One region of the Kitasatospora sp. NPDC049285 genome, then DNA from elsewhere that is predicted to be linked to it. Evidence: riboswitches for the same ligand, from Rfam matches in the RefSeq annotation. Region 1 holds a riboswitch; each other region holds the start of a gene.

Region 1 (7,174 bases):
TCGGCGCGATCCGCGCGGTGCGCCAGCGCGGACTGTCGGTGCCGCAGGACGTCTCGGTGGTCGGCTTCGACGACTCCCCGCTGATAGCGTTCACCGAGCCGCCGCTGACCACCGTGCGCCAGCCGGTGGAGGCGATGGCCACCGCCGCGGTCGACGCCCTCCTCGAAGAGGTCGGCGGAAACCCGGCCCAGCGCTCGGAGTTCATGTTCCAGCCGGAGCTCGTGATGCGCGGCTCCACCGGCTCCGGACCGCGCCGGCCCTGATCGGGCGACCCCTCAGCCGCACTAAGCCGCCAGCGGCCTCCGGGAGCCAACTCCCGGAGGCCGCTTCGGCGTTCACGCGTACAGCTGCTCGATGTCGCGGCGGTACGCGGTGGCGACGGCCAGCCGGCGGACCTTCAACGAGGGTGTGAGCAGGCCGCGTTCCTCGGTGAAGTCGCCCGCCACCACGCGCACCCGGCGGATCGACTCGGCGCGCGAGACCGTCGAGTTGACCGCCCGCACCGCCGCCGCCAGCTCGGTCAGCACCGCGTGGTGCACCGGGATCGCACTGGCGATGTCGACGGCCTCCGTCCCGGTCGGCGGGCTCTGCGGCCGCAGTTCCAGGAAGTGCTCGACCGCCTCGGCGTCCAGGGTGACCAGCGCGCCCACGTACGGGCGGCCGTTGCCGACCACCAGGCACTGGCCGACCAGCGGATGGGCGCGCAGCCGGTCCTCCAGCGGGCCGGGGGAGACGTTCTTGCCGCCGGAGGTCACCAGGATCTCCTTCTTGCGGCCGGTGATGCTGAGGTAGCCGTCCTCGTCCAGCCGGCCCAGGTCACCGGTGGCGAACCACCGCGGCCGGGAGGGCCGCGGCGCGCCCAACTCGTAGTAGCCGTCGAAGATCTGATCACCGCTCAGGTGCACCTCGCCGTCCTCGGCGATCCGCACCGCGGTGCCCGGCACCGGCGGGCCGACCGTGCCGGGGCGGGGCCGCAGCGGCGGGTTCACGGTGGACGGGCCGGTGGTCTCGGTCAGCCCGTAGCCCTCGTGCACCAGCACCCCGGCGCCGGCGAAGAACAGCAGCAGCTCCGGGTCGATCGAGGAGCCGCCGCTGATCGCGTACCGGATTTTCCCGCCCATCGCCTGCCGGACCCTGCGGTACACCAGCACGTCGTACACGCCGTGGGCCATCCGCAGCGACAGCGGCGCGGGCCCTCCCTCGCCCGCCAGGGCGGCGAGTTCGGCCCGGGCGTAGCGCACCGCGACCCGCGCCGCCCGGTCGAACAGCTTCACCGCGCCCCTGGCCTGCGCCTGGGCCCGCCCCACCTGGTGGATCTTCTCGAACAGGTAGGGCACCCCGACCACGAAGGTGGGCCCGAACTCGGCCAGGTCCGGCCGCAGTTGATCGGGCTTCAGGGACGGGCTGTGGCCGACCCGGATCCGCCCGTGCACGCAGGTCACCTGGATCATCCGGCCCAGCACGTGGGCGAGCGGCAGGAACAGCAGGGTGGACGGAGCCTCGCCGGTGACCTCCTCGAAGACCGGTTCCAGCAGCGCCCGGCAGTTCGCCGCCCCGGTCAGGAAGTTGCCGTGCGTGAGCAGGCAGCCCTTGGGTCGCCCAGTGGTCCCCGAGGTGTAGATCAGGGTGGCCTCGCTGCGCGGGCCGAGCGCCGCCCGCCGCCGCTCCAACTCGGCGTTCGGCACCGCCTGTCCGAGCTCGGCGAGGGCGCCGACGGCGTCCTCGTCGAGCCGCCACAGCGGGACCGTCCCGCCGGTGCGGGCGATCGCGACGGTCAGCACCTCCGCGGTCTCGGCGTCCTCCGCGACCGCCAGCACCGCGCCGGAGTCCCGGACGATCCACTCCGCCTGCTCGACCGAGGAGGTCGGGTACACCGGCACCACCGAGGCGCCGGCCGACCAGGCCGCGAAGTCCAGCAGCATCCACTCGTACCGGGTGCGCGACATCAGTGCGACCCGGTCGCCGGGCCGCACCCCGGCCGCGACCAGTCCGCGCGCGGTGGTCGCCACCTGGTCGGCGAACTGACGGGCCGTCAGGTGCTCCCAACCGCCGTCGGCCCGGCGCCTGCTGGCGACCCGGGCCGCCGGGTCCTCCTGCGCGTTGCGGAAGGGCAGGTCGGCGAGGCTGCCGGTCTCCGGCGGCGCGACCAGGTGGGGGCTGTGCGCCTCGACCACCCGCCCGCCGGAGCGGACGGTCCGGACCGGCACGCGGTCGATCAGGTGTTCAGTGCGCCCGGCACGGGCGAGGGGATGTGCCATGAGCGGACTCCCTTGGGTGGTGGGGGTCCGCCAAGGGTAGGTACTCGGCAGTAAACTTACTAGACGGTAAGTTCCTTGACGGTGCCGGAGATTGTGTAAAAGGTGCGTGTTCCCTGACGGAGCGTCAGCCCTGGTCGGCCTGCGGCGCGGGACCGGTGAACCGCTCGTTCTCCCGGTCGTTGCCGGTGATCGCCTCGGTGCGCCTGCCGGTCGAGAGGTAGTCGCGCACCACCAGCTCCACCGCGTCCTGCGGACTGGTCGTGCCGACCCGCATCATCACCTCGAGCGCGAGGTCCGCGTCGAGCGAGATCGTCACCTTGGCCATCGGGTCGCTCCTGAACGCTCGGGACAGGTCCGTCCGGCCGAGCATAGGCCGCTGCCCCCGGAGCCGACCAGGGTCCCCGAGGGCAGCGGTGCATCAGGCGCGGGCCGGGCCCGCGTCAGGCACTGGGTGGGCGGACGGGTCAGACCCGGCCGGCGAAGTCCGGCGCCCAGTTGGCGATGGTCTCCGTGCGCACACCGGCGCTCGGGTTGGCCGCCTCGACGTACTTGCCGCCGCCGACGTACATCGCCACGTGGTACACGCCCGAGTTGGCGCCGTTGCTGGACCAGAACAGCAGGTCGCCCGGCTGCAGGTTGTCCAGCGACACCCGGGTCGAGTAGTCCGCCTGGTCGGCGGCCACCCGCGGCAGGCTGATGCCGGCCTGGCGGAAGGCCGCCTGGGTCAGGCCCGAGCAGTCCCAACCGCCGTTGCCGGTACCGCCGTAGACGTACGCCTGGCCGACCTTGGACAGCGCGAAGTTCACCGCGGCGGCCTTGGAACCGGTCACCGCGGAGGCGGTGGTGGTGGCGGACTTGGTGGTGCTCGCCGCGATGGTCGAGGTGCTCGCCTTGGCGGTGCTGCTCTTGGCGGCGGCGGTGGAGCCGGTGCTCTGGGTGGTGTTCTTGCCGGTGCCCTGGTGCGAGGAGCCGTTGTTCCAGGAGTCGTGCGAGCCGTTCCACGACGACTTGGTGGACTGCTCGGCCGGGGCGGAGGCGGTCGCGACGTTGCCCAGCGAGAGCTGCTGACCCGGGTAGATCATGTCCGGACCCTCGGTCAGGAGGGAGCGGTTCAGGTCGTACAGCTTCTGCCAGCCGCCGTCCACGTGGTGGCTCTGCGCGATGGTGGACAGCCAGTCGCCCGCGACCACGGTGTAGGTCTCGGCGGCCTGGGTGCTCTGCTGCGGCTGGGCGGCCGGCTGCTGCGGCTGCTGGGCCGGCTTGGTCTCGGCCTTCGCCTGCGGGGCGGCGGCCGGGGCCTGCTGCTGGGCCTTGGGCTGCTGGGTCTTGGCCGCGCTCTGGCCGGCCGAGGTGTCGACCTGCGGGGCGGAGCCGCCCTTGGTCAGACCCGCCTGGATCGAGCAGACCGGCCAGGCGCCGGGGCCCTGCACGGCCAGCACCTTCTCGGCGGTGGCGATCTGCTGGTCCTTGGTGGCCAGGTCGGCGCGCGAGGCGTACGCCGTGCCGCCGAAGGCGGCCCAGGTGCTGTTGGTGAACTGGAGGCCGCCGTAGAAGCCGTTACCGGTGTTGATCGACCAGTCGCCGCTGGACTCGCACTGCGCGACCTTGTCCCAGGTCGACACCGAGGCGGCCGAGGCGGAGCCGGAGGCCAGGCAGGGAACGGTGAGGCCGATGCCGACGACGCCGGTGGTCGCGATCAGGCGGCGGGCGCGCTTGGCGCTGATGGGCAGCATGAAGAAGCGTTCCTCTCCCACGCCTGCGAGGTGAGCTGTCGGATTCGGGCTGGAGTTGCCCGGCCGCGCACACCTGACGGCGTGCACGGCTTCACCCCAAGCCCCGGAGCGGCCTTCGACCACTCCCGGGCGACTTACCTGGTTCCCCCGCCCCTGCCGTGGTGCGTATCGCAATGCCAGCGCACCCGGCGGCAGGACTCGGCGTTCCGGGCGAACTGGGTCCGTGTGACCACGAACGTGGGCAGGAGATTAAGCGGAGTCAAGAGCAATTCGCAAATGGCTGTGAGGGGGGTCACTTTCTTTCGGAATGGCGATCAAGGAATTTCCGGCGAACTCCGATGGGTGGTCCGGAATCTGTTTTCGCGTCAGGGGTCGGCCGATCTTGTGTCCCGTTTGTCACCTTACGTTCTGATCCATGCCTTATGGTGGCTTTGGTGAGTGTTCGGTGCGAGTGGATCGGCGGACGTTTTGGATGGTTTTGCCGATGTTTGGTGGATAATCTCCCTCTGATCGCAAGGCCTTTCCGGAATTCCGGCTCGCTCCCGATGCGTTCTCGAACGCACGTGCCTGACGCTACGTCAGGATGCTTACTCGGATGCCGAGATGCGTGGCTTCGACACCTCCTCTGCCTATGCTGCCCTCGAGTTGAGTCGGGGTAGCGGGCCCCGGAAGGGCGGCGGCGGTGGAGCGGCAGCAGGACGGCGGGCGGCATCGGCGGCCGGTGGTGGGGCGGCGGCGGTTACTGGGGTGGCTGGCGGCGGGGACGGTGGCCGCGGTCGGCGGGGGAGTGGCGCTGCGCGGGTCGCTGGCCGGAGGTGTGGTCCAGACGCCCGTCGCGCTGCCGAGCATGAGCGACCATCAGCACGGTGCCATGAGCAACAGCAGCCCGGCCGCGCCGCCGCCGTCCAGCCCGGCGCCGCTGCCGCCGGCGCCGCCGGTGGACGAGGGCGGCCGCAAGTGGTCGGACGCCAAGGGCTGGGGCGGGCAGCTGCCGGGCCCGAAGAGCGCGGTGCGGATCACCGACCGGGTGCTGCTCGACACCGACGTGCAGGTCGGCTCGCTGCTGGTGGACACCGGCGGTTCGCTGGTCTTCGCCAAGGACCGCTCGGTGACCCTGGCCAGCGCCGGCAACGTGGAGGTCCGCGGCTCGCTCGCGCTCGCCCCGAGCGGCGCGGCCGTGCACACCCTGCGCTTCCCGTCCGTGGACGAACACCGCTTCCAGGGCGGCGGGATGACCGTGGTCGACACCGACACCGGCCTGTGGGTCACCGGGCAGGGGTACCTGCGGCTGGACGGTGCGCCGCGCACCGCCTGGGTCCGGGCCGCCGCCGACCTCAAGCCGGGCGACGCCACCCTCCGGCTGGCCGCCGCGCCGGAGGGCTGGCAGGTCGGCGACGAACTCGCCGTCACCCCGACCGCCCCGCCCGACACCGCCGACTTCTCCACCGCCTACGACCTGTGCACCGTCAAGGCGATCGACGGCGCCGCCGTCACCCTGGACGCGCCGCTGCAGCACGCCCACCCGCGGGTCGCGCTCGGTGGCGGGCTCACGCTCGGCGCGGAGGTGCTCAACCTGACCCGCAACGTCCGGATCGAGGGCACCGAGCAGGGCCGGGCGCACGTCCACGTCACGTCGAGCCGCCCGGCGGACGTCCGGCACGCGGCGATCCGCTGGATGGGCCCGCGCTCGGCCGGCAAGGACAGTTGGAACGGACAGCCCGTCACCGAGCCGGTGCTGGGCCGGTACGGGCTGCACTTCCACATGCTGCTGAACGCCTCGCGCGGCACCGTGGTGGAGGGCGTGGTGGTCCGCGACACCGGCAGCCACGCGTTCGTGCCGCACGCCAGCCACGGCATCACCTTCCGCGGCTGCATCTCCCACCAGACCTGGGAGGACGCCTACTGGTGGGACGGCCCGATCGACACCCGCACGCCGCAGGGCCCGTCCGACGACATCGGCTACGAGGGCTGCGTCGCCTCCCGCACCGTCTTCGAACCCAACCCGCGCGGCTACCGGCTGACCGGCTTCAGCCTCGGCGCGGGCACCGGCTCGTTCGCCCGGGACTGCGTGGCGGTGGGCGTGCAGGGCGCGACCGGGGCGTCCGGGTACGAGTGGCCGGAGACCAGCGAGGGCGTGTGGACCTTCGAACGGTGCCTGGCGCACAACAACCTGGAGAACGGCATCTTCGTCTGGCTGAACGCCGAACACCACCACACCGTCAGCCAGTTCGCGGCGTACCACAACGGCGGCTGGGGCATCGAGCACGGCGCGTACCTGAACGACTTCGACTACGGCGCCTCGGTGCTGTACGGCAACGCGGCCGGCGGCATCGCGGTGCACGCGCTCGGCCGGGACAAGGGCACGGTCTTCGACGGCCTGCTGATCGACGCGGCCGGGCAGTCCGACTACGCGGTCGCCACCCTCAAGCACCAGCTGGCGGGCGAGACGGTGACCCTCAGCCGCAGCCGGCTGATCGGGTACCGCAAGGCGGGCGTGGCGTTCCGGGCCACCGACGACGGCAAGCCGGACGACATCGCGGTGCTGGACTGCGAGTTCAGCGGCACCGAACTGTGGCTGGACCCGGAGGCGCCCGCGCCGAAGCGGATCCTGTTCCGCAAGGCGGGCCAGTCGCAGACCCTGTCGGTGACCAAGCCGGGCCCGGGCCTCGCGCCCAACCCGTGGAACGCCGCCACCAGCCCGACCACCGCGCCCGACGCACCGCGCCAGGTCGCGCCGCCGACGCTGAAGTTCACCGACTCCGCCCCGAGAACCGGCCGCGTCGCCGGCTGACCCCGCCGCCGCCTGGCGCGGGAGGTAGAGGGGAAAGCGCGACGGGCGGGAGCGCGCTGTTTCGCTACTCCTGCCCGTCGCGGCTGAAGGGCGGCGTCACGGCGCCGCGTGTGCTCCCGGGGTGGCGCGCGGCTCGGCGGCGGCGGCCTCGGCCGCGTCGAGCTGCTCCTGGGTCGGCTCGGGGAGCGCGGCCAGGTAGGTGGCGGCGATCAGCTGACCGACCGTCGGGTAGGCGCCGATCGGGGCGGCGCTCGGGCAGCCGGTCTCCTCGGCGGCGGTGGCCAGCAGCTCCGGGTCGGCCTCGGGGCCGATCACCAGCGGGGCCAGCGCCGGGCGCTCGGAGCCGGTCGCCCGCAGGTGGGCGACGGCCGCGGCGACCGAGCCGGGGACGT
Region 2 (7,174 bases), on a different contig from region 1:
TCATAACCCAGAGGTCGCAGGTTCAAATCCTGTCCCCGCTACTCAGTAGCACGAAGGCCCGGAGGCATCGCCTCCGGGCCTTCGGCCTTTCTGTGCGAATAATCCGTTGCCTCCGGCGGAGGGCGGTGCCTATGGTGGCGGCACACTGAAAGGAGGTGATCCTGAATTGAGTTCCATCAGGATGCGTGAGGTGGCTGCTCGCTAGAGCCGCCCCTGCCTGTGCAGGATGAGGCCGCCTGGCCTCCGGCTCAGGCGCAGACCCAAGCAGTCACCCGGCCCGTGGGCTCACCGGTACATCCCCGGTGCCTCGACCGCCGCTCCCGCCCTCGTGCGGGACCCCGGCCCGAGGAAGCAGCCCACGGGCCGCCTGCTTTTCCGGTGCGTTTTCCGGTGCTTTCCCGGCCAGGTCGCGGCGAGTGGTCAGCGGCGGCGCAGGACGAGGGTGCGGTGCGGGGGGCTGGTGGTGAGGACCCGGCCGGCGATGCCGTGGTGGCGCAGCGCGGCCCGCAGTTCCGGGAGGTGGGGGCAGGGGCGCCCGGTCCCGTCGAACAGCGGGTAGACCCGGACTTCGCCGGTGGGGGCGGTGACGCGGGTGAGTTCGAGGAGGGCTCGCAGCTGCTCGGCGGGGGCGAAGTGCGCCGGGTACGCGAAGAGCAGGTAGGAGCTGAGGGTGAGCGCGAAGGTGTGGTCGGCGAACGGGAGCCGGGGCAGCGCGGCCGCGATGTAGCGCTCGGGGTGGGCGGCGGCGTCGGCGGTGAAGAGCCGGCGGGCGCGGTCCCAGCTGCGCAGGTACTTGTCGGGGTGGTGGCGGCCGGGCGGCAGGTGGCGGCGGGGGTCGCGGTGGATGGCGCCGGCCATCCGGTCGCGTCCGGCGTCGGCGAGGGCGGCGAGGCGGTCGGGGCCGGCGGCGTACGCGGGGTCGGCGGCGATCACCTCGCAGCCGAGGGTGCGGGCTTCGGCGGCGAGCGCGGCCGCCCCGCCGGGACAGTCGAGGACCGGTCCGGGCAGGGCGGCGAGGTCGGCGCGGGTGAGGCCGAAGTAGGCGCAGTACTCGTCCAGCGGCCGGGAGGTGACCAGGACCGCCTCGCGGTCCGGTCGCTGACGCAGCGTCGGGGGCGCGGCGCTCATCGGGCTCCTTCGGCGGAGGGGCTTCGGCCCGTCCCATCCGAACACGGGGCCCTGGGCGGCGCATGTTCGTGCGTGCGGTCGGCACGGGGCCGGGCGCTGGGCCCGGCCCCGGCGCGTGGTCAGTGGCCGGCGAGCAGGGCGCGGGCGGCGAGGCGGTTGACGTTGGTCAGGCCGCGGATCAGGTGCGGGGTGAGGAAGACCAGGACCAGGCCGACCACGGTGACAGCGGCGATCTGCCAGAACGAGGTGAGCTCGTAGACGTGGTGCACGCCGTGGCTGTCGGTCCAGTCGGCGACCCGGTAGCCGTTCCAGTCGGTGTAGCGCGCGAAGACCCACTGGTAGGCGGGGAACAGCACGAGCGCCCAGCCGACGGTGAAGAACACCAGCGAGACGCTGAAGCTGAACACCGCCCACGGGAACATCACGAACTGGTGCAGCACCGCCTTCCACCCCGCGGCGTCGCCGAGCCGCGCGGTGATCGCGCCCCACACGCCCTCCCGACGGACCGTCACCGGCCGCGGCGCGGGCAGCTCCAGCCCGAGCAGGCTGCCGACCCGGTACCGCTCCCCGGCGCCCAGCCCGCGGGCCGCCACCAGCAGCAGCGCCAGCACCGGCAGCCCCAGCATGGTGACCGCCGTCCCGATCCCCAGGCAGAACAGCGTCACCACCACCGTGAACCCGAGGATCGCCATCGGCAGTCCGGTCAACGTGTACCCGAACTCGCGGAACGTGAAGGAGGAGAACGGCGCCCGCCAGAACCCCGGCCGCGATTCAACGGCCGGCTTGCGCGAGACGCTCGGAGCGGAGACCGGGTGCGAGGCGGTGGACATCAGCGGGCCCTTCGGATCGGGTGACTGGCTACTCCTCCAAGGTGCCGCAGCGGGCTGCCCGGTCGGAATGACGCCTGCTGCCGGATCCGAGGTGGGGTTAACCCCCCTGCCTGCGCTGCAGCTCCTGCCACTCCGGGGCGAGGAGGGAGTACTGGAGGGCGTCGTGCCAGGTGCCGGAGCGGTGGGTGTCGTGGCGGAGGCGGCCCTCGTAGTGGAAGGCGGCGCGGGTGAGGACACGTTGGGCGGGGGTGTTGGCGGGGTGGGTGCGGGCGGTGAGGCGGTGCAGGGCGAGGTGGTCGAAGGCGAGGGTGCAGAGCAGCGCGGTGGTCTCGGCGGCGTAGCCGTGGCCCCAGGTGTCGGGGCGCAGGGCGACGCCGAGTTGGGCCGCGTGGTCGCCTTCGCGGGTGAGCGCGGCCTGGCCGATCACCTCGCCGGAGAGGTGCTCGACGGCGAGGCGGTAGTGCTCGCGGGGCTCGCGTTCGGCCTCGTCGAGGTAGAGCTCCAGCTGGTCGGCGCAGCCCTCGAAGTCCTGGGCTTCGAAGGCCAGGTGGCGGACGACTCGCGGGTCGCCGTGCACGGCCTGCAGCGCGGCGACCTCCTCCGGGGTGTGCCGGTACTCGCGGAGGGTGAGCCGGGGCCCGGTCAGCCGGACGGTTTCCATGGCGCCCGACCCTACCCGGCGGTGGGGTGGGGACCGGTTAACGTACCTGGGTGGATGACGACGACCTGCAGCTGCTGCCCCGTACCCGGACCGCCGACCTGCTCGACTGGGCGGCGGGCGAGGGCCTGCCGCCGGTGGACGAGGGGGCGGTGCGGGCCGTCCTGACGCTGTTGGAGCTCGGTGGGGCCCGGCTGCACGACGGGTTCCCGGAGCTGTCCTCACCGATGGTGGAGCAGCTGCTGTACGAGCGCCTGCACCTGTACGTCCAGCCGGACGGCGACCCGTTGGCGTACGGCGCGGCGGTGCGGCTGCTGATCGACCGTCAGCGTACGGCGCGGCGGCTGAACGCCAAGCGGTGGGAGCGGCTGCACGAGGAGGCCGACTGGCAGGGCGAGCTGCTGGCGGGGCTGCTGCGGCGCTCGGACCTGGTGACCTGGCCGCGGCTGTACGCGTTGCTGCTGCGGGCGGACGGGGTGCCGGAGTGGGACCTGGACGCGGTGCGGGTGTGGCTGGACGGCTTCCGGGAGTTCACGCAGGAGGAGCGGCAGGCGGCGTTCGAGCAGGTGCCGGGCCTGGAGCCGGGCGACGCGTGGAGCCCGGAGCGGATCCGGGTGGTGGGGATGGCCACCGACGGGGCGCGGCGGCTGCTGGAGCAGGGCCTGATGCACCGCTCGTACCGCAACCTGGCCGAGCTGACCGCCCGCGGGCTCCCGATGCCGGCCGAACTCGCCGGTGACTTCGAGGGGTTCGAGGCGGCGGTGGCCGAGGCCGCGATCGACCTGTGCGGCGAGTGGACCGTCCCGGGCCTGGCCCGCCTGCTGCTGGAGGAGTACCCGGACCTGGCGCCGGAGGACTACGTGCCGGGTCCGGCCCAGCGGGAGGCGTTCGCGGACCTGGCGCCGGAGGAGTACCTCCCGGGCCAGGCCGAGCGGGACGGGCTCCCGGGCCTGGACCCGGAGGGATAGCCGGTCAGGCGGCGGTGCCTACGGCTGGAGGCCGTGGGCGGTGAGCCACGGGAGCGGGTCGATCGGGGCGCCCGCGGCGGGGCGGACCTCCAGGTGGAGGTGGGGTCCGGTGACGTTGCCGGTGGCACCGACCGCGCCGAGGACGGTGCCGGCGGTGACCTGGCCGGACGGGGTGGCGATCTGCGACAGGTGGCAGTACCAGATCTCGGTGCCGTCGGGCAGGGTCTGGATGACGCGGTAGCCGTAGGCGCCGGACCAGCCGGCCGAGGTGACGGTGCCGGCGGCGACGGCGGCGACGGGGGTGCCGGTGCGGGCGGTGAAGTCGAGGCCGGTGTGCAGCAGCGCCCAGTGGTCGCCGGACTGCGCGAAGTGTGCGGTGAGCTGGTAGTCGGCGAGCGGGAGGGCGTAGGCGTCGCGGTGCGTCCCGGCCTGCTGGGCGGCCCGCTTGGCCTCGGCCTCCTGGGCGGCGGCGACCCGGGCGCTCTCGTCGGCCGCGGTGCGCTGGCCGTCGGCCTGCTGCTGGATGCGGGCGGCGAGGGCGAGCCCGGGGTCGGCGGCCAGCAGGCCGTCCGACGCCTCGTCAGCGGCGGTCACGGCGGGTGCGGCGGGTGCCGGGGCGGCGGCCTGCGCGGGGGCGGCGGCGAGTCCGGTGGCGCCGAGCGCGGCGGTCATCGCGGCGGCGCCGAACAGCGGGGCTGCTCCGGCGCGGGACTGGCGGGGCAGGCGGTGCCGGACGGCGTCCTGCTCGGCCGGGTGGTCGAGCAGCCGGGTGCCGGTGCTCTCGGTGTAGGTCGACGCCACGGGGGCGTGCTCCTTCCTTCCCTGTCGCCGACCGGGTTAGCTGACGGGTTCGGAGGTGGAAGGTCTCCTACGGTCGGGCCCGAGGGCCGTTCCGATTCACCCCGGTGGAAGGTGGTTCCCCGGCTCCTGGGCGGCCCGGTGAAGGGCGTGCCCGGTTGGATTAGGCGTGGCGCACGGTGCCGCTTGGTTACGGCGTTGCCGACCGCGCTGCGTTATCAAACGTTAATCCTATGGACCCCATGATTCCAAGCTCCTACCGAGGGGCTGTGAAACTTTCCTGACGACCTATGGGTGATTTGTGACGGTTTACCAGAAGCCCCCACCGCCGGCATGACGGACCGTGACGGCGGAGTTGAGTATCCGTGCTCACGACCCGGGCCGACCGCGCCCCGACCCTGGTGCCATGACCGCACCGATGCCCCACCGGACCACCGCGGCGTTCTACCTCCAGGCCGCCGCCTCCTTCGTCCTCGCCACCGTCGCGCTCGTCGTCGGGATCGCCTACCTGCCGGTGAACGCCTGGATGCGCGCGTTCCTCGCCGTCGGACTGCTCTTCGAGATCACCTCCGCGTTCACGTTGGCCAAGGTGATCCGCGACCGCCAGGACGAGGGGGCGCTCACCAGCCGGGTCGACCAGGCCCGCCTGGAGAAGCTGATCGCCGAACACGACCCCTTCAAGGTGGACGGCATCTGACCGCACCCGCCGACCGCCGTTCCGGCGGGCCTCCAGGCCTCCGCCACCTCCAGGACTTGACGGCTAAGGCTATTAGCCTTAGCTTTATGGCTATCGGCAGTCAGCCGAACCCCGGAGAGCCCGGACCAGCCAGGAGGCCCGCCATGAACAGCACCCTCGGCACCACCCAGTACCTCGACGTCACCGGCGGCACCCTCGCCTACGACGACACCCCGGGCGACGGCGTCCCGGTGGTCCTGCTCCCCGGCATGCTCGACTCCCGCCGGGTCTACCGGTTCCTCGCCCCGCTGCTGAGCGCGGCCGGCCACCGGGTGGTCACCATGGACCTCCGCGGCATGGGCGAGACCTCCACCGGCTTCGCCGACTACAGCCCGGCCGCGATCGCCGACGACCTGGTCGCCCTGCTCGCCCACCTGGACCTGCGCGGCGCCGTGCTGGTCGGCAGCTCGTACACCGGTGCCACCGTGGTGCGCGCCGCCACGCTCGCCCCGGAGCGCACCGGCGGCGTGGTGCTGATCGACGCCTTCGTCGAGAACCTGCCGCTGAACGCCTTCCAGAAGGCTCTGTTCGGGGTCGCCGGGCCGGTCATCGGCGCCTTCCCCGGCATCTGGAGCCCGATGCAGAAGTTCTACTACCCGAAGGGCGCCCGCCCGGCGGACTTCGACGACTACCGGGCCTCGCTCGGCGCGATGCTGCGCGAGCCGGCCCGCAAGGCCGCGGTGGCCGGGTACCTGCACGGCAACTCCGCGCCGATCGGCTGGTGCGCGGAGGTCACCGCCCCCGGGCTGGTGCTGATGGGCGCCAAGGACCCCGACTTCCCGAAGCCGGAGGTGCTGGCCGACCGGCAGGCCGCGGCGCTGAAGGGCCGCAAGGTGATGATCGAGGACGCCGGCCACTACCCGATGGCCTCGCACCCGCAGCTCGTCGCCGACGCCCTGCTCGCCTTCCTCGGGAAGATCGCCTGATGCCCCGCGCCGGACTCTCCACCGCCGCCGTGGTGGACCACGCCCTCGACCTGATCGATGCTCAGGGCGCCGAGGCGCTCACCCTGGCCGCGGTCGCCGCCAAGGCCGGGGTGGCCACCCCCTCGCTGTACAAGCACGTCTCGGGCGGTCTCGCCGAACTGCGCCGGCTGGTCGCGGTGCGGACCACCGACGACCTGACCGAGCGGCTGGCGGCGGCCGTGCTCGGCCGCTCCCGGGAGGCGGCGGTGGCCGCGCTGCTCACCGCGTACGCCGGGTACGCCGACGAGTTCCCGCGGCGGTACGCGGCGCTGCCCCAGGCGCCGGACCCGGACCCGGAGTTGAGCGCGGCGGGCGGACGGCTGGTGGAGGTGCTGTTCGCGGTGCTGCGCGGGTACGGGCTGGCGGGGTCGGAGGCGGTGCACGCCGCCCGGACGCTGCGGGCGACCGCCCACGGGTACGCCTCGTTGGCCACGGCGGGGGCGTTCCAGCTCGCCGAGGGCCGGGACGTGACGCTGGAGCGCCTGACGGAGGTGCTGGTGGCGGGCCTGGCGCACTGGCCGTCGTGACCTCCCGGCGACTCGCGCGTTCTACCCGGTATGAAGAAGCGCAGCATGCTCGCCTTTGCCTCGCTGGCCGTCGGCGTGGTCGCCTCCCTTGCCGCCCCCAGCGCGCACGCCGCCCCGCACCCGGTCGGCACCGGTCCGCTGACCGACGCGGTCACGGCGCCCGACCTGCCGCTCTCGCCGGACTACCCGGAGTCGGTGGCGCAGGGGCTGACAGGGCAGGCGCCGTCGCTCTGAGCACCTCCGGGACGAGCGGCGCAATCGCCGCATTCCCGCGCGAATCCCCGAACTCGGTGCCGGTTCGAGACCTTCTCGTCATCCTCCGCGCGTAACACTGTCTGTCGGTCGGGAAGTCATACCGATGAAGACCGCCTTCACGGTCGTGACCGACAGCACGGAGGACAGCGCACATGCCGCAGGCGACCCAGCACACCGAGCCGGCCACCGGACTGATCCCCACGCCCCGGACCGCCCTGGACGACGCTCCGCCCGCCTGGGCGGGAACGACCCGGCCGAAGAGCCTCGGGGCGGTGCTGCAGCGGGGTTTCTCGGTGGCGCGCGGGGTGT
Region 3 (7,174 bases), on a different contig from region 1:
CCGGATCCGGATAGCCGAGCGCCTGCGGCTGGGCCAGCCGGACCTGGTGCGCGCGCTGGAGGCGGGCACCGTGCCGGCCGCGGCCGACCCGATGGACGTCGCCGCGGCGGCCTACCTGCTGCGCCCGACCGGCTGGACCCGGCTGGTGCACGAGGCCGGCGAGGAGGCCGAGCGGGCCGACGCGGAGGGCGCGGCGGCCGAGGCGGCCAGGCTGGCCGAACGGCTGCAGGAGGAGCTGGCGGAGGCCAGGTCGACGGCCCGCGGCGAGCTGGAGCGGGTCCGCACCGAGGCCGAGGGGGTGCGGCGGGAGGCCGACTCGCTGCGCAAGAAGGTCCGCTCGCTGGAGGCCGACACCCGCCGGGCCCAGGCCGAGAGCCGCCGCCTGGCAGGGGAGTTGGAGGCGGCGAAGGCCGCCGCCGCGGCCGAGCGCAGCGCCGCCGAGAGCGAGGCGCGCCGGCTGCGCCACCGGGTCTCCGAGCTGGAGACGGCGGTGGAGACCGGTCGCCGCACCGCCCGCGAGGGCCGCAGCGTCGAGGACATGCGGCTGCGCCTGCTGCTGGACACCGTGCTGCAGTCCGCGCAGGGCCTGCAGCGCGAACTGGCCCTGCCGGTCACCGCGCTGCGCCCGGCGGACCTGGTGGAGGCGGTGGAGCCGGGCTCGGCCTCGCCGAACGACGTGGCCCGGCGCGGCCTGGCCGAGGACGATCCGGCGCTGCTGGACCAGCTGCTGGCGATCCCGCAGGTCCACCTGGTGGTGGACGGCTACAACGTGACCAAGACCGGCTACCCGCAACTGCCGCTGGAGCAGCAGCGGCTGCGGCTGCTGGGCGGGCTGGCGATGCTCGCGCAGCGCACCCAGGCCGAGGTCACCTGCGTCTTCGACGGCCAGGACCTGGACGTCCCGGTGATCATGGCGCCGCCGCGCGGCGTGCGGGTGCGGTTCAGCCGCACCGGGGAGACCGCGGACGAGCTGATCCGCCGACTGGTCCGGGCCGAGCCGCAGGGCCGTCCGGTGGTGGTGGTCTCGGCCGACAAGGAGGTCGCGGACGGGGTGCGGAAGGCGGGCGCCCGCCCGGTCTCCTCGACGCTGCTGCTCAACCGGTTGTCCCGGACCTGACCTCGGCTGACGGCCGATCAGGCGGCCCCGCGAGGTTGCCGGAGTGTGTCGGTGTGGTGAAAGCGTCCGGGGAGGCCGGTTCGCGGGCACCTGGGAGTGGACGCGAAGGCTTGGACTTCACTAGGGTCTGGCGTCAAACCTATATTCCGGACTATCACTCCTAGGGGTGAGTCCAGCAGGAAGAAGGAGCACCTCCCTTGGCCTCCCACCGCCGTCCCAAGCAGCCGAGCCGCGCACGGGTCTCCGTGCTCACCGCTGCCGCCGCGACCGCGGTCGCCCTGTCGGCCCAGGTGAGCGCGCACGCCGCGCCCGCGTCGCCGAGCAAGGACGAGGTCAAGGCGCAGGTCGACAAGCTGCTCGAGGAGCAGGAGCAGGCGGCCGAGAAGTTCAACGGTGCCAAGGAGCGCTCCGACCAGCTGCGCAAGCAGGCCGACCAGCTGCAGGACCAGGTGGCCCGCAGCCAGGAGCAGATGACCGAACTGGCCTCCGGGCTGGCCGCGGTGGCGGGCGACCAGTACCGCCAGGGCGGGGTGGACCCGTCGATGCAGCTGATGCTCTCCGCCAACCCGGACACCTACCTCGCGCAGGCGTCCTCCTTCGACCAGGCCGCCAGCACCCAGGCGGAGACCCTGAAGTCGCTGAAGGACCAGCAGCGCCGGCTGGACCAGCAGAAGCAGGAAGCCGCCCAGGTGCTGGCCGAACTGGACAGCCAGACCAAGGCGTTGAACGACGCCAAGGCGGACGTCCAGGACAAGCTCCAGCAGGCGCAGAAGCTGCTCAGCAAGCTCAGCGCCGCGGACCGCGCCTCGATCCTGGAGGGCACCGGCGGCTCCGCCTCCCGCAGCGCCTCCCGGGTCGACATCTCCAGCCTCCCGCCGGCCAGCGGCTACGCCGCGGTCGCGGTGAAGGCCGCGCTCGGCAAGCAGGGCGCGCCGTACGTCTGGGGCGCGACCGGTCCGAGCAGCTTCGACTGCTCCGGCCTGATGCAGTGGGCCTACGCGCAGGCCGGCGTCTCGATCCCGCGCACCTCGCAGTCGCAGGCCACCGCGGGCGTCAACGTCGGCCGTGACTGGCACAACGCCCAGCCCGGCGACCTGGTCATCTACTACGGCGACCAGCACCACGTCGGCATGTACATCGGCAACGGCCTGGTGCTGCACGCGCCGCACACCGGCGACGTGGTGAAGACCATGGCGGTCGACACCCTGCCGATCAACACCATCCGCCGGATCTGACGATCCGACGAACCGGACATAAGCCCACAGAGGGCGACAACTGACGCACCGTGACACGCCCGGACGGGTCGAGATCTCCCTGTGATCCGCGACACGTCCGGGCGTGTCATTTCTCGACCATATGGTGAAAATCAATAAGCTCTACGTTACAGGCTGATCACGGTCGGTCAGATTCGTAATCGAATTCGACGCAGAATCAGATTTTCTTCTGACAAGGATTTGAACGGATCACGGATCGGTTACTAGGGTCATGCCTCGACCACCGCAATGTCGATCGCCCATGGGGGGCGACGGCGGAGGTCGCCGCCGAGTCCGTGACACAGCGGGCGGGCCGTCACCACGAGGCCTGCCGACGGGGATGCCCCTGCGGGGGTGCTGTCGAACGGAGCCGGGGAACCACGTTCCCCCGGGGTGAATCGGTGTCAGGTCGGCCGTAGCAGCGGCCGGTGAGGCACCGTAGGGCTTCTTCCGGCCCGAACCCGTCAGCTCACCCGGTAGGCGGTGTGTGAGGAAGAAGGAGTCCGCCTTCGTGGCGTCCCATCGTCGTCCCAAGCCCGCAGGCCGTGCCCGGGTCTCGATTCTCACTGCCGCCGCCGCCACCGCCGTGGCGCTCTCCACCCAGGGCGGTGCGCACGCCGGCCCGGCGCCGACCAAGGACCAGGTCAAGCAGCAGGTCGACCAGCTCAACGAGCAGGCCGAGGTGAAGACCGAGGCGTACAACGCCGCGGTGGTCAAGCAGCAGGACCTGCAGAAGCAGGTCGGCCAGCTGCAGGACCAGGTGGCGCGCCAGCAGGACCGGGTGACCACCGTTCAGGACAGCCTGGCCGGCATCGCCGCCGAGCAGTACCGCACCGGCGGCGTCTCGCAGACCATGCAGCTGATGCTCTCCAGCAGCCCGGACGCCTTCCTCGGGCAGGCCGGCGCGCTGGACCAGGTCGGCTCCACCCAGGCCGGGCTGCTGAAGTCCTTCAAGACCGAGCAGGCCGCGCTCGACCAGCAGCGCGACGAGGCCCAGCGCAAGCTCACCGAACTGGACGTCACCGCCAAGGCCCTGAAGGCCGACAAGGAGGACATCCAGGCGAAGCTGGCCAAGGCCACCGACCTGCTCAACTCGCTCACCCAGAAGGAGCGCGACGAGCTGGCCGCCGCCGAGGCGAAGGCCGCCGCGGACTCCCGCGCCCAGGCCGACACCGCCCAGCGCGCCTCCCGCGACGAGTCCCGCCCGGACCTCGGCGCCGTGAAGGCCACCTCCGGCTACGCCGGGGCCGCGCTCGCCGCCGCCACGTCCAAGCTCGGCAGCTGGTACTCCTACGGCGCGGCCGGTCCGACCACCTTCGACTGCTCCGGCCTGATGCAGTGGGCCTACGCGCAGGCCGGCGTCTCGATCCCGCGCACCTCGCAGGCCCAGGCCGGCGCCGGCACCCGGATCGGGTCGGACATCTCCAAGGCCCAGCCGGGCGACCTGATCATCTACTACGGCGACATGCACCACGTCGGCATGTACGTGGGCAACGGGCAGGTCCTGCACGCCCCGCACACCGGTGCGCAGGTCCGCTACGAGTCGGCCACCGCGATGCCGATCAACACCATCGTGCGGGTCTGACCCAGGGTCAGCGCGAACGGCCCGACACCCCCGACCTGGGGTGTCGGGCCTTCGTCGTCCCGATGTCCGATTCGCGGTCAAATATTCGAAGGTGTCAGGGTTTGGACTGGATCGATCCGACTCGCTAACCTCTGCCCCCGAGCCCCCGAGCGGACGGCCGCCCCGCCGGGCGGCGGCGGAGGCGGCCGCAGGAACGGAGTCCTCGCGCATGTCGGTGCACCGTCGCCCCCCACTGCCGGGCGTCCAGCGGTTGGCCCGCGCCCTGGCGCTCACCGCCGCCGCCGCGGGCGCGCTCGGCGTCACGGTCGCCGCCGCCGGCGCGGCGCCGCTCAGCCCGGCCGAGCCGCTGGGCCGCAAGGAGGTCAAGGCGCAGGTCGACCAGCTGTACGACGAGGCCGAGCAGGCCTCCGAGAAGTTCAACGCCGCCCAGGAGCAGCAGCGGAAGCTGCAGGCCGAGGCGGCCTCGCTGCAGGACCAGGTGGCCGCCGGGCAGGACGAGCTCAACCGGCTGACCGGCAACCTGGCCGCGGTCGCCGCCGCCCAGTACCGCGCGCAGGGCGTCGACCCCACCCTGCGGCTGATGCTCGACCGCGACCCGGCCGGCTACCTGGACGGCGCCCGCTCGCTCGACCAGGCCACCTCCCGGCAGAACGACACCCTGCGGGAGGTCGCCGACCGGCAGCGCCGGCTCGACCAGCGCCGCCAGGAGGCGACCGCCAAGCTCGCCGAGCTGGAGAACGTCCGGCAGTCGCTGGCCGCCGCCAAGGAGGACGTCAAGGCGCGGCTCGGCCGGGCCCAGCACCTGCTGAACGGCCTCGGCGCCACCGAGCGCGCCCGGCTGATCACCGACGACGCCCGGGAGGCCGAGCAGCGCGCCACCCGCGGCGCCGACCGGGTCGACCTCGGCGACCAGCCGCCCTCCTCGGACCGCGCCGCGGTCGCGCTGGCCGCCGCGATCGCCAAGATCGGCTCCCCCTACGTGTACGGATCGACCGGCCCGCGCACGTTCGACTGCTCCGGTCTGATGTACTGGTCGTGGCGGCAGGCCGGAGTGACCCTGCCGCGCACCTCGCAGGAGCAGGCCTCGGCCGGCCGGCGGGTGAGCCTCGCCGAAGCCCGGCCCGGAGACCTGGTGATCTTCTACAAGGACATGCACCACGTCGGCATGTACGCCGGCGGCGGTGTCGTCGTGCACGCCCCGTACCCCGGGGCCCGGGTCCGCTACGAGAGCGTCAACGCGATGCCGGTCAGCTCGGTGGTGCGGGTCTGAGCCCGGACGAGCCCCTGGTCACCGACCTGCCCCGGGTGTCCGGGCGGCAGGTCGGTGCTCCGCTGTCCCGTCGCGCCGCCCTGCTGCTGGCCGCCGCCGGGGCGGTCCAGCTCTCGCTGCCCCGGGCGGTCGCCCCGCCCCGCCGGGCGCCGCTGGCAGCGCCCGCCGCGCCCGACACCCGCGGCGACGTCGAGCGGCTGCTCGCGCTGCGGGCGCTCGCCGTCCGGCAGGGCGACGCCGCCCGGCTGCTGGCGCTCGGCGCCCCCGAGGCCGAGGAGTCCGACCGGGACCTGCTGGAGCGCACCGCCGAGCTGCGCTTCGCCGAGTACACCCTGAAGCTCGGCTCGTTCACCGAGCCGCCGGCGGGCGCCGACCGGATCACCGTCGCCGCGGAGCTCGGCTACCGGCTGGACGGTGTCGACGACTACCCGGCGCTGCTGGAGCGGCAACTGGAGCTGACCCGCGCCGAGGACGGCTGGCAGGTGGTCCGGGAGACCCCGACCGGAGCGGTGGCGCCCTGGGACCTCGGCGCGGTGCGCGCGGTGTCCGGGCGGCGCAGCCTGGTGCTCGGGCTCGGCGAGACCGCCGAGCTGGGCGCGCTGGCCGAGCTCGCCGACCAGGCGGTGCCCGCCGTGGCTGCCGTCTGGGGCGACTGGAAGCCCGGCCGGCTGCTGCTCGAACTCCCGCTCACCGAGCAGCAGTTCGCCCGGCGGATGGACGTCGCCGCGGACAGCTACCAGGGCATAGCCGCGGTCACCCTGGCGGTCAGCGGCGCCCCGGCGCACACCCCGGCCGACCGGATCCTGGTCAACCCGGAGGCGTACCGGCAGCTCAGCGACCTCGGCCGCCGGGTGGTGGTCACCCATGAGGCCACCCACGTCGCCACCCGGGCCGACACCAAGCCGTGGACTCCGCTGTGGCTCTCCGAGGGCGTCGCCGACTACACCGGCTACCGCGGCACCGGCCGCACCGCCCGGCAGATCGCCCCCGAACTCGCCAAGGAGGTCACCGCCGGTCGGCTGCCCACCGCGCTGCCCGCCGACGAGGCCTTCACCGCCGGCGCCGCCGGGATCGGCCAGGCCTACGAACTCTCCTGGCTGGCCTGCGACCTGATTGCCCGTCAGTGGGGCCAGGACCGGCTGGTGGCGTTCTACCGGTCGGTCGGCGCGCTCGGCGCCGGGCAGCTGGACCGTGCGATGCGCACCGAACTCGGCGTCGGCGTGGAGGAGTTCACCAAGCGGTGGATCAGCGAGACGGCGAAGCTGCGGAGTTGAGCGCCGCCTGGAGGCCCGCGGCGTCCAGGAAGGCCGTGTGGGTGCCCGCCGTGGTGCAGGCGAAGGCCCCGGCCAGCGCGCCGGCCCGCATGCACTCCTCGACCGGGCGGCCGGCCAGGTGCCGGCTGAGGAAGCCGGAGACGAAGGCGTCGCCCGCGCCGTTGCTGTCCACGATCGGCGCCCCCGGGTCCAGGGCCGGGAAGTGGCGCGGCAGTTCGTCCTCCCGGGTGAGCAGGAAGCTGCCCGCCGCACCGGCCGTGGCCACCACCAGCTCGGCCCGGCCCTGCGCCAGGACCGTGCGCATCACCGCCTCCGGGCGGCCGCCGACGGCCGCCGCGGAGAGGAAGACCAGGTCCGAGCCGAAGGCGTAGGCCCGGTGGTGCTCCTGCTGTCCGTCCCAGGTGTGCAGGTCGGTGGAGCTGCTGCGGCCCAGGCGGTGGATCTCCGGGTACATCTCCCGGTTGACGTTGGTGATCGACAGGTGGACGTGCCGGGTGCGCTCCAGCAGCGGCAGCCAGAACTCCCGCGGCAGCCGGGCGTCCGCGGGGTGGCGGCCGTCGTAGAAGGAGAACCGCAGGCCGTCCCGGTCGACCAGGTTGACGCTGCGCGGGGTGCCGGCCGGGGCCGGGAGGTGGCTGAAGTCCAGCCCCCGGCGGGCGTACTCGGCGAGGATCA
Region 4 (7,174 bases), on a different contig from region 1:
GCCCGGCGTTCCACGGGCAGAACGCGTCGGTCACCTCCAGCACCACGTCCACCGACTGCGCGTACCCGCGGGCCGTCAGCGCCGCCGGCAGGTCCACCAGGCGGACGAACATCGCGTCCTCCAGCCGCGGCCGCAGCCGCCGGACGTCCGACACCAGGTGCAGCAGCGGATCGTCCACCGGCAGGCTGCGCACCTCCACCCGCTCGGTCAGGTCCTGGTCCAGCAGGTACTCCCACAGCCGGGCGGACACCCCCGAGTGCGCGGCCACCACCGAGCGGACCCGCACCACGCCGACCGGGCTGCCGTCCCGCCAGTCGCCCTTCACCGCGTACCGGGCGTAGCCCAGCAGTTCGCCGGTGGCCGGGTCCTCGGCCAGCACGCACTGCAGCGGGGAGTAGCCGCCGCGGGACGCCGGGGCGTCCAGCACGCCCACCCGGTCCCAGCCCGGCGCGCGCACCAGGGTGCCCGGGCGGCGGGTGGCGAGCGCGGCGTACAGCTCCTCGCAGCGCGCGAGTTCGGCCACCGGGTCGGCCAGCCGCAGCGCCGCGGCCGGGCCCGGCGGGACGTGCACCCGCACCCGGCCGCGCTCCAGCTCCACCGCCACCTTGCGGGTCGCCTGCCCGTAGCCGAACCGGCCGTAGATCGGCGGCTCCGAGGCGGTCAGCACCGCCAGCGGCTCACCGGCCGCCCGCACGTCGTCCAGCTGACGGCGCATCAGCGCAGTCAGCGCGCCGCGCCGCCGGTGCGTCGGCAGCACGCCCACCATGGTCACCCCCGCCGCCGGGACCACCGCACCGCCCGGCACCACCACCCGGAAGGTGAACGCCCCGCCGCCGCCGACCGTCCGCTCGCCCTCGCAGATCGACAGCGAGCGCTCCACCTCGGTCAACTCCCGCCACAGCGACCGCTCCTCGGGCGGCTCCTGGTCCCCGCCGAAGGCCACCTCCAGGTTCCGGTACCACTCCTCCCACTCCTCGGCGCGCAACGGCCGGACGGTCAGCTCGGGGTGTCGAATCGTCATGTACCCCTCCTATCACCCGATCCGGGCGATGGCGACGGAATTGCGGACGTGCCACCGGCCCGGCCGCCCCGGCGCCCGCCCTGCCGCCGGGTGGCCGCACCCCGGCCGCCCGGCGGCCGAAACCCGCCCGCGGCGCGCGGCCCGGCGCGCCCGGGCCGCCCACCCCGTCGACGCGCGCACCGCCGGTGGATAAGGTCGGACCCCATGGCCGACAGCACGCGGACGAGTGCGACGGGCCGCCCGGCCGCCAAGGCGGCCCGCGAGCCCGTGACGGCCCGGTGGCGCGCGGCGCTGTACCGGGCCCGACGCAGGCTGCGCCGAACCGGGGTGGACTACTTCCGCGGCGACGGCGCCGACTGGTGGGCCTTCGCGCTGCTCGCGCTGGCCGTCCCGCTGCTGGTCATGCTGAACGTCTGGATCCCCAACTGGTGCCCGCCCACCGCCCTGGTGCTGCCGATCCTGGCCGGCGCCCTGCTGCTGCGCCCCGGCACCCTGGTGCTGCTGTACGCGGTCGCGGCCGGCGGGCTGATCACCGAGTCCCTGGTGCACACCGGGGAGCGGACCGCGGCCGACAACCCCGACGCCTACATCTACGGGGTCACCCCCGGCGCGGCCCTGGTGGTCGGCGCGGTCGGCGTCGCCGGGCTGCTGGTCGCCCAGTTCCGCCGCCGGGTCGGCGTGCCGTGGCGCGGCGGCTCCACCATGCTCTTCGACCTGCGCGAGCGGATCCGGGTGCAGGGCCGCGTCCCCCGGCTCCCGGAGGGCTGGCACGCCGACATGGCGCTGCGCCCGGCCGGCGGCCAGTCCTTCTCCGGCGACTTCATGGTGGCCGCCCGCACCGGCCCCGGCGGCCGGGTGCTGGAGGCGGTGCTCGCCGACGTCTCCGGCAAGGGCATGGACGCCGGCAGCCGGGCCCTGCTGCTGTCCGGCGCCTTCGGCGGCCTGCTCGGCTCGCTGCCCGCCCACGACTTCCTGCCCGCCGCCAACGGCTACCTGCTCCGCCAGGACTGGGAGGAGGGCTTCGCCACCGCCGTCCACCTGGTGCTCGACCTGGACACCGGCGAGTACGAGCTGCTGTCGGCCGGCCACCTGCCCGGCATGCACCGCCTCGCCGGCGCCGGCCACTGGGAGGTCAAGCAGGCCGAGGGCCCGCTGCTCGGGGTGTACGACGGCGCCAAGTTCGAAGGGGTGCGCGGCACCCTCGGCCCCGGTGACCTGCTGCTGATGTGCACCGACGGCATGGTGGAGATCCCCGGCCGCGACCTCGCCGAGGGCATGGACCGGCTGATGGGCGAGGCGGACCGGCTGGTGGCCACCGCCCCGGTGGCCGGGCGCTCCGGCGCCGCGGTCCGGCTCATCGACACCGTCGCCAAGCACGTCAACGACGACCGCGCCGTGCTGCTGGTCTGGCGTCGCTGACTCCCGCCCGCGCCGGTCGGCGCACCGTGCGGGAGGCGCTCGCGGGCTGTCCACGGAGTGTCAACCCGGGACGTTGATCTTCGGCCAATTCTCCTGCGGCACCCGGGGAATGGATCACCTGCGGGTCTGCCTGCCGGTTTGCCGGGAGAGCCCCCGCAGTCCGCCGCCCGCCGACGGTCCGTCAAGGCCGGTCCGCTATGGTCACGGTCGGCGAAAATCAGTCTCATCGCGCGGGTTGCGGCGCCGGGCTTGTGGGCAAGTCCTTTACGCAGTCCGCACGAACGACCACACTGAGTCCGGATGGGCTGGTGGGGACACGGGGGGTTGGGGCCGGTTTCCGCCTGGAGCCATCTCCGGTTCCGACACGAGTCCCCGCCATGAACCGAGGAAGTGAGTCCGGGTGGCCTTCTCCGTCTCCGCGCTGGTCCTGTTCGGCATCGTCTGCGCCATCTTCATCCGCAACAAGCAGCTGAAGAGCGGGCACTTCATCGTCGCCGCGCTGTTCGGCTTCATGCTGAGCCAGTCGACCGCGGCCGGTCCGATCCAGCAGTTCCTCAACTCGGTCGCCAAAGCCATCTCCTCGATCGCGGGTTGACGCACCGTCGGCTCCCGGGGGGAACACCGCGACGGACGGGGAGGCGCCCCGCGCCGTCGCACCGGCCTGCCCGCGGGTGACCAGGGTCACCCGTTCCGTCACTCCGCGTCCGCACCGCACTGCGGAGGGTGCCCGAAATCGCCCCGCGTAGAGGGTTCGTAGGCACACCGTCATGATCCCGTGCGCGGACCGCAGCAGGCCGCTCGGCAGAGCGTGACCTGTCGATCCGTCAGCCCCTTCCCGATCTTGGGAACGGGGCTTTTCGGCGCTTGCCAGCCTCCTGACCCGTGGGTTTTGCTTCCTCAGCAGCCCGGCAATGGTCCGGGTGGGCCACCGAGCGGAACGCCTAGTCCTGCCGCCGTCCGGTGCCGACCAGATACCCAGTCACGGCAGGAGCGGGGGAACCACAGGTAAGTCGCCGGACCCGGAACACGGGCCCCGGCTCGGGGTGAAGCCGCGCTTGCGGCCGGGCAACTCTCGCCCGAACCCGACAGCTCACCTCGTAGGCGTCGGAGAGGAATGCTCATGTCCGTCAAGGGCAAGCACCGCAAGCCGCGTATGACCACCCTCGTCCGTATCGCCATCGCCACCGGCGTCGCCGGCGCCGCGGTCGGCCTCCCGGTGACCGCCGCTTCCGCGCACGTCACCACCGACCACCAGGACAACGGCCGCCAGTGGGCCCAGGTCTCGGTGGACGCCACCCCGGTCGCCGACACCGCCGCCGCCGCGCCGCAGGCCGCTCCGGCCGCCGCCGCGCACGACTACAAGGTCGTCTCCGGCGACACCCTGTCGAAGATCGCCACCGCCCAGAAGGTGGACGGCGGCTGGCAGAAGCTGTACCAGGACAACCGCTCGGTCATCGGCGGCAACCCGAACCTGATCTACCCGGGCCAGCAGCTCACCGTCAACGGCAAGGCCGCGGAGACCGCCGCCGCGCCGAAGACCGAGCAGGCCGCCCCGAAGGCCGAGCAGGCCCCGAAGGCGTCCAGCAACGACACCGCCAAGGCGTCCGGCTCCACCAAGTCGACCACCTCCGCGGCGAAGTCGACCACCTCCACCGCCAAGACCGTGCAGGCCGCCCCCAAGGCGTCCACCTCCTCGGTGGCCTCCTCCGGCTACGTCGCGCCGGCCCCCGGCAGCGTCACCACCGGTTACAAGGTGGCGGGCTCCAACTGGGCCAGCGGCTACCACACCGGCATCGACTTCCCGGTCTCCACCGGCACCAGCCTCAAGGCGATCGCCGCGGGCACCGTGGTCTCCGCCGGCAACGGTGGCGCCTACGGCAACCAGGTCATCATCAAGCTGGCCGACGGCAAGTACGCCCAGTACGCCCACCTCTCCTCGATCTCCGTCTCGGCCGGCCAGTCCGTGACGGCGGGTCAGCAGATCGGCCTGTCCGGCGCCACCGGCAACGTGACCGGCCCGCACCTGCACTTCGAGATCCGCACCACCCCGGACTACGGCTCCGACATCGACCCGGTCGCCTACCTGGCCGCCCACGGCGTCAACGTCTGATCCCCGCAGTAACCGTCGAAGGCCCCGCGCAGCGTTGCGCGGGGCCTTCGGGCTGCCGGGCGGAAACACCGACGGCCCGAGCGGAAACGCAGACGGCCCCAACTGCGGGTGCAGTCGGGGCCGTCGGGCTGTGGAGCGGGTGACGAGAATCGAACTCGCGTGACCAGTTTGGAAGACTGGGGCTCTACCATTGAGCTACACCCGCGTAGGCGTACCCGCACCGCCGTGGCGGTGGTGAGGACTGGCCTAGCGTACCTGGTCGGGGCCGCGGAATGCACACCGCTTTGCCGCCGTCGGCTCGCGGATTTCGCTCCGGTCGGGGGCGGGCCGACGTGTACTCTTCTGCTCGGCACCACGGGGTGTGGCGCAGGTTGGTAGCGCGTCCGCTTTGGGAGCGGAAGGCCGTCGGTTCGAATCCGGTCACCCCGACCGTGTGCGGCAGGGTCTCGTCCGGCGGGCGGGGCCCTGTTGTCGTCTTCCGCTTTTCCGGAACGCCGCCGGTGCCGGGCACAGTCGCTTTCGTGGTACCGGTAGGATGGACCGCTGGCGGTAGTACGGACAGCAATGCAGCCCCAACCGCCTATCGCCCTGACCGCAAGCCCCTAGGAGACCTAACCGTGAAGAGCGCCGTCGAGACTCTGAACCCGACCCGGGTTCGACTCACCGTCGAGGTGCCCTTCGAGGAGCTCAAGCCCAGCCTCGACGCGGCGTACAAGAAGATCAACCAGCAGGTCACCGTACCGGGCTTCCGTAAGGGCAAGATCCCGAACAAGGTGATCGACCAGCGGTTCGGCCGTGGCGCCGTGCTGGAGGAGGCCGTCAACGACGCGCTTCCGCGCTTCTACACGCAGGCCGTCGACGAGGGCCAGATCGACGTGCTGGGCCAGCCGGACATCACCGGCATCGAGGGTGTCGAGAACCTGGCGGACGGCGGTGACCTCAAGTTCGTCGCCGAGGTCGACGTGCGCCCCGAGGTCACCCTGCCCGACTTCACCGAGATCGCCGTCGTCGTCGACCCGATCGAGGTCAGCGACGAGGACATCGAGAAGTCGCTGGAGCAGCTCCGCGAGCGTTTCTCCTCGGTCAAGGACGTCGAGCGCGCCGCCGCCGAGGGCGACGTCGTGGTGATCGACCTGGAGGCCAAGGTCGACGGTGAGGTGCCGGACGACGGCACCGCCACCGGCGTGAGCTACGAGATCGGCTCCGGTCGTCTGCTGGACGGCATCGACGAGGCCGTGATCGGCCTGTCCGCCGGTGAGTCCAAGACCTTCACCAGCGCCCTCAAGGGTGGCAGCCAGACCGGCCAGGACGCCGAGGTCACGGTCACCGTGACCGCCGTCCAGGAGAAGGAACTCCCGGAGCTGGACGACGAGTTCGCGCAGCTGGCGAGCGAGTTCGACACCCTGGAGGAGCTGCGCGGGGACTCCCGCAAGCGCCTTGAGCGGATGAAGGAGTTCGACCAGGCCACCCAGGCCCAGGAGAAGGTCCTCGACGAGCTGCTCGGCCGGGTCGAGATGGACTACCCGGAGAAGCTCCTCCAGGACGAGATCGGCACCCGCAAGCACAACCTCGAGCACCACCAGCTGGAGCCGATGGGCCTGACCCTCGACACCTACCTGGCCTCCCAGGACAAGTCCCGCGAGGACTACGACGCGGAGACCGAGGAGCAGGCGAAGAAGGGCATCAAGACCCAGTTCGTGCTGGACCAGATCGTCAAGAACGAGGAGCTGGGCGTCAACCAGGAGGAGCTCACCGAGCACCTCATCCGCCGCGCCGCCGGCTCGGGCCTGACCCCGGACCAGTTCGCGCAGCAGGTCGTCCAGGGCGGCCAGGTGCAGCTCCTGGTCGGCGAGGTCGCCCGCGGCAAGGCGCTGGCCCTGGTGGTCGAGGCCGCCAAGGTCACCGACACCAACGGTGAGACCGTCTCCTTCGAGGACGACGAGGACGAGGCCGCCGACGAGACCGTCGAGGCCGCCGCCGAGGAGTCCGCGGAGGCCTGAGCTCCGCACTAGCGGGCGTCAGCCGACGCCGCGTCAGCCGGGAACGGGCCCGGGCACCGCACGGTGCCCGGGCCCGTTCGCGTTCCCGTGCTCACCCTGCGCTCACAGCGAACAGTTCTGCGTGGGGGATTCAGCGGCCGGGCCCGGGCGTTAGGGTCCATAGACAGCGACACCCAAAGCAGATCGACTGAGCAGGTGGCTAAGTGACGTTCCCGCAGATGCAGATGCCTGGACTGATGGCGCCGCACGCCGCCGCCGGCGACGTGCTCGGCGGCCTGGGCGACCAGGTCTACAACCGGCTGCTCAACGAGCGCATCATCTTCCTCGGCCAGCAGGTCGACGACGACATCGCCAACAAGATCACCGCCCAGCTGCTGCTGCTCGCGGCTGACCCCGAGAAGGACATCTACCTCTACATCAACTCCCCGGGTGGATCGATCTCGGCGGGCATGGCGATCTACGACACCATGCAGTACATCAAGAACGACGTGGTCACCATCGCGATGGGCATGGCCGCCTCGATGGGTCAGTTCCTGCTGACCGCGGGTGCGAAGGGCAAGCGCTTCTCGCTGCCGAACGCCAACATCCTGATGCACCAGCCCTCCGCGGGCCTCGGCGGCTCGG

Evidence for each region. Region 1 has a riboswitch for cyclic di-AMP ahead of AB0K51_RS16025 (transglycosylase family protein). Riboswitches for the same ligand answer to the same signal wherever they lie in the genome.
Region 2: linked by a shared signal. The riboswitch ahead of AB0K51_RS25940 (M23 family metallopeptidase) and the one ahead of AB0K51_RS16025 (transglycosylase family protein) in region 1 are both predicted to bind cyclic di-AMP.
Region 3: linked by a shared signal. The riboswitch ahead of AB0K51_RS02685 (NlpC/P60 family protein) and the one ahead of AB0K51_RS16025 (transglycosylase family protein) in region 1 are both predicted to bind cyclic di-AMP.
Region 4: linked by a shared signal. The riboswitch ahead of AB0K51_RS10135 (peptidoglycan DD-metalloendopeptidase family protein) and the one ahead of AB0K51_RS16025 (transglycosylase family protein) in region 1 are both predicted to bind cyclic di-AMP.

Annotation. Positions count from the first base shown of each region.
Region 1 is NZ_JBFAQR010000021.1:12,864-20,037, reverse strand. Features, by position in the region: gene AB0K51_RS16040 (LacI family DNA-binding transcriptional regulator) at 1-263, shown strand, start outside; gene AB0K51_RS16035 (AMP-dependent synthetase/ligase) at 336-2,258, opposite strand; gene AB0K51_RS16030 (hypothetical protein) at 2,383-2,583, opposite strand; gene AB0K51_RS16025 (transglycosylase family protein) at 2,723-3,991, opposite strand; cyclic di-AMP (ydaO/yuaA leader) riboswitch at 3,997-4,167, opposite strand; gene AB0K51_RS16020 (hypothetical protein) at 4,674-6,782, shown strand; gene AB0K51_RS16015 (hypothetical protein) at 6,879-7,174, opposite strand, start outside.
Region 2 is NZ_JBFAQR010000049.1:36,296-43,469, reverse strand. Features, by position in the region: tRNA gene AB0K51_RS25965 (tRNA-Met) at 1-41, shown strand, start outside; gene AB0K51_RS25960 (class I SAM-dependent methyltransferase) at 421-1,128, opposite strand; gene AB0K51_RS25955 (sensor domain-containing protein) at 1,248-1,958, opposite strand; gene AB0K51_RS25950 (GNAT family protein) at 2,056-2,619, opposite strand; gene AB0K51_RS25945 (hypothetical protein) at 2,670-3,584, shown strand; gene AB0K51_RS25940 (M23 family metallopeptidase) at 3,603-4,385, opposite strand; cyclic di-AMP (ydaO/yuaA leader) riboswitch at 4,396-4,562, opposite strand; gene AB0K51_RS25935 (YiaA/YiaB family inner membrane protein) at 4,789-5,079, shown strand; gene AB0K51_RS25930 (alpha/beta hydrolase) at 5,223-6,044, shown strand; gene AB0K51_RS25925 (TetR-like C-terminal domain-containing protein) at 6,044-6,610, shown strand; gene AB0K51_RS25920 (hypothetical protein) at 6,641-6,844, shown strand; gene AB0K51_RS25915 (hypothetical protein) at 7,018-7,174, shown strand, end outside.
Region 3 is NZ_JBFAQR010000002.1:196,864-204,037, forward strand. Features, by position in the region: gene AB0K51_RS02675 (NYN domain-containing protein) at 1-1,117, shown strand, start outside; gene AB0K51_RS02680 (NlpC/P60 family protein) at 1,315-2,352, shown strand; cyclic di-AMP (ydaO/yuaA leader) riboswitch at 2,719-2,867, shown strand; gene AB0K51_RS02685 (NlpC/P60 family protein) at 2,882-3,955, shown strand; gene AB0K51_RS02690 (NlpC/P60 family protein) at 4,164-5,225, shown strand; gene AB0K51_RS02695 (hypothetical protein) at 5,261-6,499, shown strand; gene AB0K51_RS02700 (PfkB family carbohydrate kinase) at 6,471-7,174, opposite strand, start outside.
Region 4 is NZ_JBFAQR010000010.1:99,856-107,029, reverse strand. Features, by position in the region: gene AB0K51_RS10150 (GNAT family N-acetyltransferase) at 1-1,021, opposite strand, end outside; gene AB0K51_RS10145 (PP2C family protein-serine/threonine phosphatase) at 1,226-2,440, shown strand; gene AB0K51_RS10140 (hypothetical protein) at 2,841-3,035, shown strand; cyclic di-AMP (ydaO/yuaA leader) riboswitch at 3,403-3,559, shown strand; gene AB0K51_RS10135 (peptidoglycan DD-metalloendopeptidase family protein) at 3,561-4,550, shown strand; tRNA gene AB0K51_RS10130 (tRNA-Gly) at 4,682-4,755, opposite strand; tRNA gene AB0K51_RS10125 (tRNA-Pro) at 4,906-4,979, shown strand; gene tig (trigger factor) at 5,168-6,550, shown strand; gene AB0K51_RS10115 (ATP-dependent Clp protease proteolytic subunit) at 6,769-7,174, shown strand, end outside.